DNA from 4 places in the Bacillus sp. C-3-6 genome. Region 3 is predicted to be linked to each of the others. Evidence: riboswitches for the same ligand, from Rfam matches in the RefSeq annotation. Region 3 holds a riboswitch; each other region holds the start of a gene.
What was found. A riboswitch is a leader RNA that binds a small molecule or an ion and turns the genes downstream of it on or off. The one in region 3 is predicted to bind S-adenosylmethionine.

Region 1 (3,146 bases), 700 kb from region 3:
TTAATGCTTTTAATTCTTGCTCTCCAGCTGTACCAAGCCCGACACCTACAGTCTTACCTTTTAAATCTTCTAGCGATTTAATGGTATGATTATCTTTCTTCACCGCGAATACAGAACCAGAATACACGTACGGAATTGAAAAATCATATTTCTTTTTTCTTTCCGGAGAAACTGATAGTTCATTTGCAATTGTATCAATTCGTCCTGAATCTAATAAGCCAAATAATCCCTCAAAATCAGAAACATTCCATTCTACTTTATACCCAGCCTTTTTAGCAGCCGCTTCAATAATTTCAGCATCAAAGCCTTTTACTTTCTCACCCTCTTTAAAAATAAATGGACTACGACCTGCAGATGTCCCAACTTTTACTACTTTTTCATTTGTTGTTTCGCTTGCTGTATTTGAACCACAAGCTGATAAAACTCCAACTGATACTGTTAATGCTAATGTTAGTAATAATGATGATTTCCTCACAATTCTTCCTCCTAAATAACGAAATGATTGCCTTCTTCTGAAGCATTCAATTGTCGTAAAAACTTTTTCGTACGTTCATTTTGTGGGTTTCGGAAAATTTCTTCTGGTGTTCCCTGCTCTACAATAATGCCATCAGCCATAAATATAACGCGATCCGCCACCTCTTTTGCAAAATTCATTTCATGTGTAACAACAACCATCGTTATGTGCTGTCTTGCCAAGTCTTTAATAACTTGCAATACCTCATTCACCAATTCTGGATCAAGTGCGGAAGTCGGTTCATCAAACAATAATACTGCGGGATTTAAAGCCATTGCCCTAGCAATCCCTATCCTTTGCTGTTGCCCTCCTGATAACATTGTTGGATAAAAATCTTCTTTATCAGCTAAGCCTACTTGTTTTAATATTTTTCTCGATATTCCCTTTCCCTCTTCTTCACTTTTTTTCTGTACAACCGTTAATGCCGTTGTAATATTTTGCAATGCTGTTTTATTTTTAAATAAATTATAATTTTGAAAAACCATTGCCGTTTTTTGACGCAATTGTATTATTTCTTTTTTATAAAGTCTCTTCGCATGAATCTCTAAATCTTCAATTCTAATACTGCCATCATTCGGTTGTTCTAATAAGTTTAAACACCTTAATAATGTCGATTTACCCGAACCAGAAGGTCCAATAATGACTACTACTTCTCCCTTATTTACAGTAAGTGAAATCCCTTTTAGTACTTCATTATGTTTGTAAGACTTATACAAATCTCTTATCTCAATCATATATATCACCTCATTTCTGTTACAAATATGGTGCATCAAGTTTCTTTTCTAACTTTTTCTGTCCCCAGCTAATTACGATTGTAATAATCCAATATACTATCGCTACCGCTAAATAACTTTCCATATAACGATATGATTGTGCCGCTAGCATTTTCGCTTGTGCTAAAATTTCAGCCACCCCAAGTGCAAAAGATAACGAAGATTCTTTTAACAATCCAACAAAATTATTTCCAAGTGACGGTACTGCGACACGAATAGCTTGCGGAAAAATAATTTGTCGCATCGCTTGCGCCTTTGTCATTCCAACTGATAAACAGGCATCCATTTGCCCTGATTCCACAGCATTTAATGAACCTCGAATAATCTCTGATAAATAAGCAGCATTATTTAAACTTAGGCCAATTAAAGTTGCTTGCATAGCTGTAAGCACTGTAAATGTCGGAAAGATTTGTGGTAATCCGAAATATAAAACAAACAATTGAACTAATAACGGGGTTCCTCTAAAGAAAGAGATATACACTCTTGCAATTGAATATAAATATTTCGTTTTATTTTTCGTTATGATCGCCAAGCCGATCCCTATAACGAAGGAAATAATCATTGAAACTACAGTAATCCCTAAAGTTATGTATACATATTTAAATAATTGCGGAAAACTTTCTAAAAAATACGTTACATCAAACTTCACTCTATCCCCCCTCTCTAAACAAAAAACTCTTCTTACGCATATAAGAAGAGTTAAATGTGAATCCATTTCTCCTCATCTTTCAAACGCCTATTGCGTTCGCTGGAGTTAGCACAGTACTTTGATACAGCCTGTTGCTGAGATTTCATCGGGCCAGTCCCTCCATCTCTCTTGATAAGAAAACCAATAAATTTTTCCATTTATTTAGTTGTTATTATGAAGAATACACCCCATTACTAATAATGTCAATAAGAAAACTATGAATTAAATTTAATGCTTTTTTAGACTGTCTTACTCCTATTAAATTTCCTCCTGTTCATTATATCTTGAGGTGTAATATTGATTGCACAAAAAAGCCATTAATTCTATCAAACTTAGAAATAATGGCTTTTTTATAAAGGTATTATACTTATCTCATTTTATGTACTTCAGCAACTAGCTTTCCACCCTGAATGCCCATATAAAGCTTCACAGGTGCATCATTCGTATTTTCAAATACTAAATCTAAATATGGATATGCAATTGTAGCATCTCTTCCTTGTGGAACATAACCTACCGTTTTAGAATGTGTAGTTCTCTCCACCATTTTCAGGCCAGCTTGATCTGCTGCATTGTATAAAGTTGAAGATGTTTGACAAACACCACCGCCATATCCATCTACTAATTTACCATCAACTATTTCTTTCCCTAATTGATATCCTTTATCTGGTGTTGTATCACCGATTAATGAATTAAAAGAGAAACGGTCTCCTTTTGCTAACACAACTCCATTTATGCTCGCTGCTGACAAACGAATATTCTCAATACGGCCACCTGTTGAACCACCTAAGTTCGTTTCATATCTACCAATTACCGTACCATTTCCTTGCGCATCACTTAATGTTGCGACTGGTTTTTTCTCCACGATCGGCAACTGATACGTAGCATCCCACATACCAACATTTAACAATTTATCTACTAATTCTTTTTCCATTAATTCATAAGAAGGTTTTCCTTCTTGCCAACTTCCATCAGGTGCTATACGTGAAGGAACCATTTTTTTGTCGACGCTTTTTCCAACCTCACCAACAACCTTTGTTACAGACTTTTTAAATTTCGCTTCATCTTCAAAATAGCCTAAACCAGATAAATCTAATTTTTTCACTTCAGTACCAGTTCGACCATCAACTAAACTAATAGTATCTTGCACTTCTGCTTTAGCCTCTACAGTGTG
Region 2 (3,146 bases), 2.0 Mb from region 3:
GTTCCTCGCTCCCGGTTTTTGGTGCTGTATTAATAGGAAGTGTAAGTTGTTTTCCAGTCATTGCTTCCACAATTTGTTGATCTGTAATCGTTGTAATGGTTTCAGAAAGGGCAACTTGACCATTATGTAATACAGTTACATCATCCGCGAAATTTCGAATCTCTGATAAACGATGAGAAACTAAAAGGATGCCAATTCCTTTTGATGTTAAATCTTTTAATAGTTTCCCAAAGGTTTCAACTTCTTTTGGTCCAAGAGAAGAAGTAGGTTCATCTAATAAAAGGTAATTTGTATTGTTAGATAAAGTTCTTGCGATAAGAAGTAATTGTTTTTCATGTAATGAACAGTTTGAAACATCTTCCGAAACATTTAAATTTACCTGTACAGTTTGCAAATGTTGTTTAGCAAGTGCGACTAATTTGGACTTTGAAAATAGTACTTTATTTTGCATTGCTAAATGATCGATTAGTACATTTTCTAATACAGATAATCCGGGAATAAGCCCGTGATCTACTTCTTGTGTTACGAAAGAAATGCCATGCTTTTTTGCATCGCGCGGTGAAGTAAAGGAAACAGACTGAGTATCAATTTTTATATCGCCAACAACTGGTTGAATTTCACCAGTTGCTATTTTTAGTAAAGTACTTTTTCCCGCACCGTTCATGCCTAGTAAAGCGTGTACTTTTCCTTTTTGAATATGAATAGAAACATCTTCTAGAACAGGTGTAGTGACATGATAAGAATGTGTAATGTTTTGAAGAGAGAACGTCATCATTTTTTCTCCTTCTCTAATTTTTTCATCCAAGGGGAATATGCATCTTTTGAGTCTCCCCAACCGTTTATATATTTTGATAACTGATCCATTGTTATATTTTCTTTTGGTAAACTATTTTTCTTTACTAAATAAGGTTCTAGTGAATAAATATCTGGCGTTTGTTCACCAGCGATTTTTTTGTATAAAAATCGTACTTGAACCTTACCTACTTCAGCTGGATCAGTTGCAGCTGTAGCAGTCCAAGGTGAGTTTTCTTTTTGCATGAGCTGTAAATCTTCATTGCTTAAGTCAATGCCATATACTTTTATATCTGTACGACCAGCTTGTTCAAGTGCTTTAACAGCCCCTTTAGCAAACTCATCCCACGAAGCGAAAATAGCTTGTAAATCGCCTTTTTTCGGATATTTCTTTAGTAAAGCTTCTACTTGTGTTTGTGTATCGAGCGGTGTGTTATTACTAGCAGTACCGAATCTTGCAACTTCTTTTATATTTGGATACCGTTTATAAAAAGCATCAATGATAACATTGCGACGTTCCATTGGAGCAAATCCGCCGACCCATACAACTGCGATATTTCCTTGTCCATTCAAATCTTCCGCTAACGTTTTTAATGATTTCCATGCAAGACTATAGTCATCTTGATCAATAATTGTCACACCTGGCAAGCGTAGATCGTTATCGAACGCAACTACGGGAATGTTCGCCTGTAACGCTTTTTCTACTCCAGGTTTTAGTGCTTCAGAACGGCCATGATCAATTAAAATACCATCCACTTTTGAATTAATAGCAGTATCTAAATTTGCAGCCATTTTTGCTAAATCGTTATCAGAATTGTAGACTTGTACACTGCCGCCAAATAGCTCAACTTGTTTTTTGACACCCTCAATATATTGAGAGGAAAAAGTTCCGATGGACATTTGCATAATTAATGCGATTTTTAATGGCTTCTTCATTTGGCTTGGAATTTCTGTTTGTAATTGATTTTCTACCGTTGTAGTCGCCTTTCTCACAGTTTGTTGCTTTTGTGAAGAGATAGCATCTTGTTCATTTGTACAAGCCGCTAATGTAAATAAGAGAAAAATAAGTACGATGGAACATAATTTTTTCATAAAAAAATCCCTCCTAAACTAAAAAGAGAGAGGAGGGAGTGAAAATAAAAAACGCCTTTTCATATAGAAAAGACGCCTTATCATATTACTCTTATCTTTCAACACAATGTGTTGTAAGAATTAGCACCGTGCCCATAAATGGGTCGGTTGCCGGGCTTCGTAGGGCTCATCCCTCCACCTGCTCTTGATAAGACATCGAATATTTAACTATTTTGAATTATTCCACAAACGAATGGTATTGTCAAACAGTATTTATAAAAAAATCCCTCAGGAAGAGGGATTTTAATGTGGTAAGAATATCAATTGATAAGCAAACAAAATTCCAAATACATACACAAGTGGGTGAACAGCACGGAATTTACCTTTTGCCACTTTCATAAGTGGATATGAAATAAATCCAAGTGCGATACCTGTTGCGATACTTGATGTAAGTGGCATGCTTAAGATTACTAAAAATGCTGGGAATGCTTCATCAAATGCATCCCAATCGATGTGGCGAACTGAACCCATCATAAGACTACCAACGATAATTAATGATGGTGCAGTAATAGCTGATACACCAGAAACAGCACTTACTAATGGGCCGAAGAATGCTGCTAGTGCGAATAGAACAGCTACTGTAACAGTTGTTAAACCAGTACGACCACCAGCTGCAACACCAGCAGATGATTCAATGTAAGCTGTTGATGGTGTTGTTCCGAACATAGAACCGATTGTTGCTGAAAATGAGTCAGATAGAAGAGCTCGTCCAGCTTTTGGAAGCTTTCCGTCTTTCATAAATCCACCTTGTTGAGCTACCCCAAGTAATGTACCTGTTGTATCGAATAGTGTAACAAGGAAGAATGAGAATACAACGCCATATAATCCGTAGTTAATTACGTCAGATACAGCAGTAATTGGATTTGAAACGATAATTCCTTCTGGTAATCCAGGCATTGATGTAACACCGTTTGAGAATGTTAACTGTCCTGTGAAGAAAGCGATAATACCAGTTAATAGCATACCAATAAATAGTGCGCCATTTACATTTAAAGACATAAGAACAATAGTAATTCCAAGCCCAGCCAATGCTAGTAGAACTGGAGCAGAGTGAAGATCACCAAGTCCAACTAAGTTTGCATCATTTTTTGTAACGATACCTGTTAAACGTAAACCGATAAAGGCGATGAAAAGACCGATACCAGCAGTAATTGCATGTTTTAAGTTTTCAGGAATTGCTTCCATTAATTTTGTACGGAAAGATGTGAATGATAACAAAATTA
Region 3 (3,146 bases):
GGTTGCTGTATATAAGGTGTGTAGAATGTGTTGTCTACAATAAGAAGTAGTCCGTGCCTTTTCGCTACAGTTGCGACTGCAGCAATATCAGTAACTTGCATTAATGGATTAGTTGGAGTTTCTATGAAAATAGCCTTCGTTTCAGTTGTGATAGCTTGCTCAATTTGTTTAATAGACTGTGTATTTACGTATCTACATCGAACATTCCACTTTTTTTCATGTTCAGAAAATAATCGATACGTTCCACCGTATAAATCTTCAGATACAATAAGTTCGTCTCCAGAGCGGAATAGAGAAAGGACGAGGAGAACAGCCGCCATCCCTGAACTACAGGCATAACCTTGTTCGCCATATTCTAAGTCTGCGATTGCCTGTTCTAAAAGACCTCGAGTTGGATTGCCAGTTCGTGAATAGTCAAAGCCAGTAGATTTACCAATTCCTTCATGACGATAAGCGGTTGAGAAATAAACTGGTGGATTAACCGTTCCAGTTGTAGTTTCACTGCGATTGCCGATTTGTGCTAGTTTTGTTTCGATTGTTGACATGTGAAAATTCCTCCTTTTTAAATTGAAACATTAAGTGAATATAAAATAAAAAAAGCCTTCTAAGAAGAAGGCTTTCGGTTTGAATAGAGTCTTCTTCTCATCTGTCAAATCTTTCACAATTTGCTGGAATTAGCACCTTATTAACAAAATGTTAATGGTTGCTGAGGCGTCACAGGGCCAGTCCCTCTACCTCTCTAGATAAGAATGTTCGTATGAAATTTTTATTATGTTTTTAACTTTACAACAAAAGATAATTGAATTGCAACTTTATTTTGAAAAATTTTTATTTTTCCGCAAGTGTCATTGACTTTTACTTTTGTGCATGCTAAATTTATTAAAAAATTAACAAACATTGTTAAAAGGGGAACGCATTTCCTTTTAGCTACATAAATAAAATAATAAAGACAACTCTTATTGAGAGCGGTGGAGGGAAAGGCCCTGTGAAACCCGGCAACCTTCAAACGAAATGTTTGAAACGGTGCTAATACCTGCAAAACGAATGTTTTGCATAATAAGAGGAGGAACGATTATGTCCCCCTCTTCAAAGTGAAGAGGGGGTTTTTATATTGATAGAAATGAGGGAGATTCGTGAAATTACTAGATTTATTATCAAAAGGAATTGTAATAGGTGATGGTGCGGTTGGGACGTTATTGCATTCACATGGCTTGCAAAGTAGCTTTGAAGAATTGAATGTATCTGATCCAGACTTAATTATATCGATTCATAAACAATATGTAGCTGCTGGAGCAGATGTAATTCAAACGAATACGTATGGAGCAAATGAGGCGAAATTACGTATGTACGGCTTAGAAAATCAAGTTACAGAAATTAATAGAGCGGCAGTAAAACTGGCGAAAGCATCTGTGACAGATAAAAATGCAATTTTAGGAACAATTGGTGGTATGAAACATATCGGAGCCGTTACAACGACTGATATGGAAAGGGAGTTTATGCTACTTGAACAGGCAGGGGCTTTACTAGAAGAACAGGTTGATGGATTACTATTAGAAACTTTTTACGATGAATTTGAATTACTTCATGCTGTTAAAGTATTGCGTAAGCAAACGAACATTCCAATTGTTGCTCAATTAGCGTTACATGAAGCAGGTACGACTCAAAATGGAAATGATGTCAATGAAATATTAAAGCAACTTATAGATTACGGTGCAAATGTTGTTGGATTAAATTGTCAACTAGGGCCGCTTCATATGACGGAGGCTTTCAAAATGATATCGATTCCGCAAAATGGCTATTTATCAGCATACCCAAATGCAGGTCTCCCGAATTATGTGGAGGGACGTTACGTATATGAGGGAAGCCCAGCTTATTTTGAGGCGATGACGCCGAGATTTATTGAGCAAGGTATTCGGTTATTAGGTGGTTGTTGTGGTACGACTCCAGAACATATTCAAAGTATGAAGCACGCTGTTGCGAATGTTACACCTGTAATAGAAAAAGACACCATTCAAAGGCCGAAAGTTGTTCATACGCATGAGAAACGTTCGAAGGCTCACGTCACTCTAGCAGAGAAAGCGAAAAAACAAACGACAGTTGTAGTGGAATTAGATCCACCGAAAACGTTAGATACACAGCGGTTTTTTGAAGGAGCAAGAGCTTTAAAAAGAGCGGGAGCAGATGCTATTACTCTAGCAGATAATTCATTAGCATCGCCTCGTATTTCTAATATGGCAATGGGTGCGTTATTAACGAAGCATGATATCCCGGTATTGACACATTTAACGTGTAGGGATCATAACGTCATTGGACTACAATCTCATTTGTTAGGTTTATCGGCGTTAGGGATGGAAGAAGTGTTAGCTTTAACTGGTGATCCAGCGCGCGTTGGTGATTTTCCTGGTGCAACTTCTGTATACGATTTGTCCTCTATTGAGCTCATTAAAATGATTAAAGAAATGAACGATGGACGTTCAATTTTAGGGAAATCAATTGGACCGGCGACAAGGTTTTCTGTAGGCGGCGCATTTAATCCTCACGTGAGGCACTTAAAAGCAGCGGTTAAGCGAATGGAACGAAAAATAGATGCTGGAGCGGAATATTTTTTAACTCAGCCAATTTACGATATCGCGTTAATTGAAGAAGTGTATGAAGCGACAAAGCATTTGGAACAACCTATTTTTATTGGAATTATGCCGTTAGTAAGTAAGCGGAATGCAGATTTTCTTCATTTTGAGGTACCGGGTATTACTCTTCCAGAAGAAATAAGAGAGAGAATGGATGGACACGAAACGAAAGAGGCGGCAATTGAGGAAGGGATTCGCATTTCGCAAGAATTGATCGACGCAGCGATGAAATATTTTAATGGTATTTATCTTATTACACCATTTTTAAAATATGAAATTACAGAACATCTTGTTAAATATGTAAGAGAAAAGCAAGAAGTGAAAGAAGGTATTAATTGATGAAGTGTATAGAAGAAAAATTACAAAATAGCATTTTAATATTAGATGGTGCAATGGGAACAATGATTCAGCAAGAGGATTTAACTGCTGAAGATTTCGGAGGAGAAGAGTACGAGGGCTGTAATGAATATTTAGTAGAAACAAGACCAGACGTTATTTTAAAGATTCATAAAGCTTATA
Region 4 (3,146 bases), 1.5 Mb from region 3:
TTACGAAATGGATATAAACCACAAATTTTTAAAGTTCCTTCTACTCTATTCTTAATTTCTTCCTTAGAAAAATTATGTAATGTTAATGTAAATGAAACTTCTTGAAAAACAGTAGGCTGTGTAATCATATGATTTGGATTTTGCATCACGTAAGATATGATTTTCCCACGTTTACGAATAGACCAAGAACTAATATTTTCACCTTCTAACAAGATTTTCCCATTTTTTATTTTGTTTATGCCTATAAGACTATGAGCTAATGTGGATTTCCCTGCTCCATTATGTCCCAACAGTGCCACAATTTCTCCTTCATATATTGAAAGGTTTACATTTTCTAATACTTTTTGTTTATTAGGGTATGAAAATGATAAATTCTCCACTTTAAGTAATTCCTTGTTTTTAGTATTACCTTTTAATATGACTTGTTTCTCCATCCACTCTTTTAGAACGTTGCCTATCTTTTCTTTTTGAAGGTTTTCCATTGGATATATTACGTCATTATTACGATCAAAATGTAATCTCTTTAATGCTTCGATGTAAATAGGCTCTCTTAAGCCAATACGTGGCAATATATTTGACGCTAAGATTTCTTTTGGTGTTCCTATTGCAATGACTTTACCTTCATCAATTAATATAACTTTGTCTAAATCCAGCTTTAAAATTTCTTCTATCCTATGTTCGATAATAACAATCGTTTTATTATATTGCTCATGTATATCTTTCATAAGTTCTATCGTATGTACGGCGCTTAGTGGATCTAAGTTCGCTAACGGTTCATCGAACAATAATATATCCGCATTTGTTGTTAATAAACCAGCTAGAGAAACTGTTTGCTTTTGACCTCCTGATAATTCATGTGGACTTTGTTTATGAAACGTATGCATCTTCACCTTTCTTAATGAGTCCGAAACAATCTTTTTCATATCATCTTGCTTTACACATTCATTTTCTAAATAAAAAGCTACATCTTCTTCTACTGTCAGACCAATAAATTGAGCATCTTGATCTTGCAAAATTGTTCCTACCTGCTTACTTTGTTCAAAAATACTTCCTTCCCTCGGGTCTTTACCGGCAATTAAAACGTTACCTGTACTAGTCCCTTCGTAAGAAAATGGGATTAGCCCATTTATACAATGAGCTAATGTCGACTTTCCTGAACCACTTCGTCCAGCAATTAGTACTTTTTCCCCAGGGTATATATGAAAGGTAATATCACTTAAAGTAGGCTGCGCAGCATGCCCATATTGAAAGGTAAATTGTTCAAACGAAATAATTGGTTTCATGTTAACATCCCTACTCTTCAATTTTTAAATGTGTATGTTTCTTATTAGATTTTGCCAAGCCAATTGTAAGTGGCAATCCAACTACTAAGAAAACGATAACATCGGAAATTGTTGCTCCTAATACTTGTATAACAATTTTGTCAAATGGTTCTCCCATCACAATAATATCGAATGCCCCAGCAAATATAATAGCAATGACAATACCAACTAACCCAGTAATTGCTAAATAAGAAATATGCCCCTTGTTAAACGACCCGTTTTTTACACTAAAACCAACTCTTTTTTGAATAAGACCCATCGAAAAACCAATAATCCCTGAACTAATAACCCAGCCCCACCAAATCCCCCATCCAGCAATCGTATCTGTTACGGTATGACCGATAAGTCCGATTAAGAGTCCTGCCAATGGACCAAATAATGCTCCAAAAACAGTTAATATAGCTAATGCTGGTTTAATAAATGTATTCGGTGCAATAGAAAATCCCCAAAGTCCTAATATCCCGTATAATGCTGCTCCAATACCGATTGCTACTACTAACTTTGTTGATAATTTGTTCATTACAATTCCCCTCTCATATTAGTCAACTTTTATTACTCTATATTTAATTTAAAAATGAATTATGCATCTACACTCCCTTTCTATACAACAAAAAATGACCTCTTATATAAGAGGTCATTTTCTTTCACGTTCAAGAATCCTCTTATCTTTCAAAAAACACAACGTGTCCTCTGCGGAATTAGCACCTTCCTATAAAATTACATAGGGGTTGCTGAGGTTTCTTAGGGCCGTTCCCTCCACCTCTCTGGATAAGTATTAATTTGTAATTCGTATTATGGCACTAAAGAATGTAAATTTCAACACTTTTCTTACTATTTTTATTTTTTGTTAAATGGCGCATTTAAATCATTGTATTCTTATCGGAATTGTGAAATAATGAATTCAAAATCGTTTCGGGAGGAATGCATTATGAAAGTGATTGGTTTGATTGGAGGATTAAGTTGGGAATCTACATCATTATACTATAAACATATTAATACGCTTACACTCTCTCAATACGATCAAAATGCGAAGCTAATTTTATATAGTATGGACTTTGGTGAAGTAACTACTTTATTACAAAACCATCAATATGAAGAAGTGAAAAATGAACTAGTTACAGTTGCAAAGAAAGTTGAAAAATCTGGGGCTGAATGTTTATTAATGTGTTCAAATACTGTACATCTATTTGCTGAGGAGGTAGAACAAGCAATATCTATCCCGCTTCTTCACATTGGTGATGTAAGTGCTAAAAAAATGGTAGAACAGAATATAAAACGTATCGGACTATTAGGAACAAAACAAACGATGGAGCAAGATTTCTATAAATCACGATTAGCGAAATATAACATTGAGACAATTATCCCCAATGACGAGGAAAGAACTTTTATCCACCATGTCATATTAGATGAATTAAGTAGAGGGATCATTTCAGAAACATCTAAAGAAGAGTTATTACAAATTACAAAATCATTAATTCAAAATGGTGCTGAAGGTATATTATTAGGCTGCACTGAAATACCTTTACTCATCTCCCAAAATGATCTCACTGTTCCCGTTTTTGATACTGCTTTTTTACATGCAAATACTGCTGTGCAATTTGCTGGATAAGAATATACAAGCATAAAGGTGAGAACCTCTATGCTTGTATAAAGTTATGACTATTTATCCTGCTATTTGCAGGCAGTAAAGCCCCACCAATTAAATTTTTACTTTATTTAAAAGAGATTCAATAACTGCAATTGCTTCTTTTGAACCACCACATTCTAAAAAGCTATCATTAAGTTTTCTTATACCATGTTTATACTTTTCATTTGAAAGAACAT

Region 1: linked by a shared signal. The riboswitch ahead of ACW0JX_RS17060 (amino acid ABC transporter permease) and the one ahead of ACW0JX_RS20720 (bifunctional homocysteine S-methyltransferase/methylenetetrahydrofolate reductase) in region 3 are both predicted to bind S-adenosylmethionine.
Region 2: linked by a shared signal. The riboswitch ahead of ACW0JX_RS04045 (sugar ABC transporter substrate-binding protein) and the one ahead of ACW0JX_RS20720 (bifunctional homocysteine S-methyltransferase/methylenetetrahydrofolate reductase) in region 3 are both predicted to bind S-adenosylmethionine.
Region 4: linked by a shared signal. The riboswitch ahead of ACW0JX_RS12875 (ECF-type riboflavin transporter substrate-binding protein) and the one ahead of ACW0JX_RS20720 (bifunctional homocysteine S-methyltransferase/methylenetetrahydrofolate reductase) in region 3 are both predicted to bind S-adenosylmethionine.

Annotation. Positions count from the first base shown of each region.
Region 1 is NZ_CM137247.1:3,333,410-3,336,555, forward strand. Features, by position in the region: gene ACW0JX_RS17050 (amino acid ABC transporter substrate-binding protein) at 1-475, opposite strand, end outside; gene ACW0JX_RS17055 (amino acid ABC transporter ATP-binding protein) at 487-1,248, opposite strand; gene ACW0JX_RS17060 (amino acid ABC transporter permease) at 1,268-1,936, opposite strand; SAM riboswitch class I at 2,006-2,114, opposite strand; gene ACW0JX_RS17065 (VanW family protein) at 2,343-3,146, opposite strand, start outside.
Region 2 is NZ_CM137247.1:792,894-796,039, forward strand. Features, by position in the region: gene ACW0JX_RS04040 (sugar ABC transporter ATP-binding protein) at 1-775, opposite strand, end outside; gene ACW0JX_RS04045 (sugar ABC transporter substrate-binding protein) at 772-1,884, opposite strand; SAM riboswitch class I at 1,973-2,078, opposite strand; gene ACW0JX_RS04050 (NCS2 family permease) at 2,167-3,146, opposite strand, start outside.
Region 3 is NZ_CM137247.1:4,037,464-4,040,609, reverse strand. Features, by position in the region: gene metI (cystathionine gamma-synthase/O-acetylhomoserine thiolyase) at 1-545, opposite strand, end outside; SAM riboswitch class I at 640-750, opposite strand; SAM riboswitch class I at 954-1,063, shown strand; gene ACW0JX_RS20720 (bifunctional homocysteine S-methyltransferase/methylenetetrahydrofolate reductase) at 1,134-2,966, shown strand; gene metH (methionine synthase) at 2,966-3,146, shown strand, end outside.
Region 4 is NZ_CM137247.1:2,515,499-2,518,644, reverse strand. Features, by position in the region: gene ACW0JX_RS12880 (ABC transporter ATP-binding protein) at 1-1,283, opposite strand, end outside; gene ACW0JX_RS12875 (ECF-type riboflavin transporter substrate-binding protein) at 1,294-1,842, opposite strand; SAM riboswitch class I at 1,982-2,097, opposite strand; gene ACW0JX_RS12870 (aspartate/glutamate racemase family protein) at 2,251-2,931, shown strand; gene ACW0JX_RS12865 (macrolide family glycosyltransferase) at 3,022-3,146, opposite strand, start outside.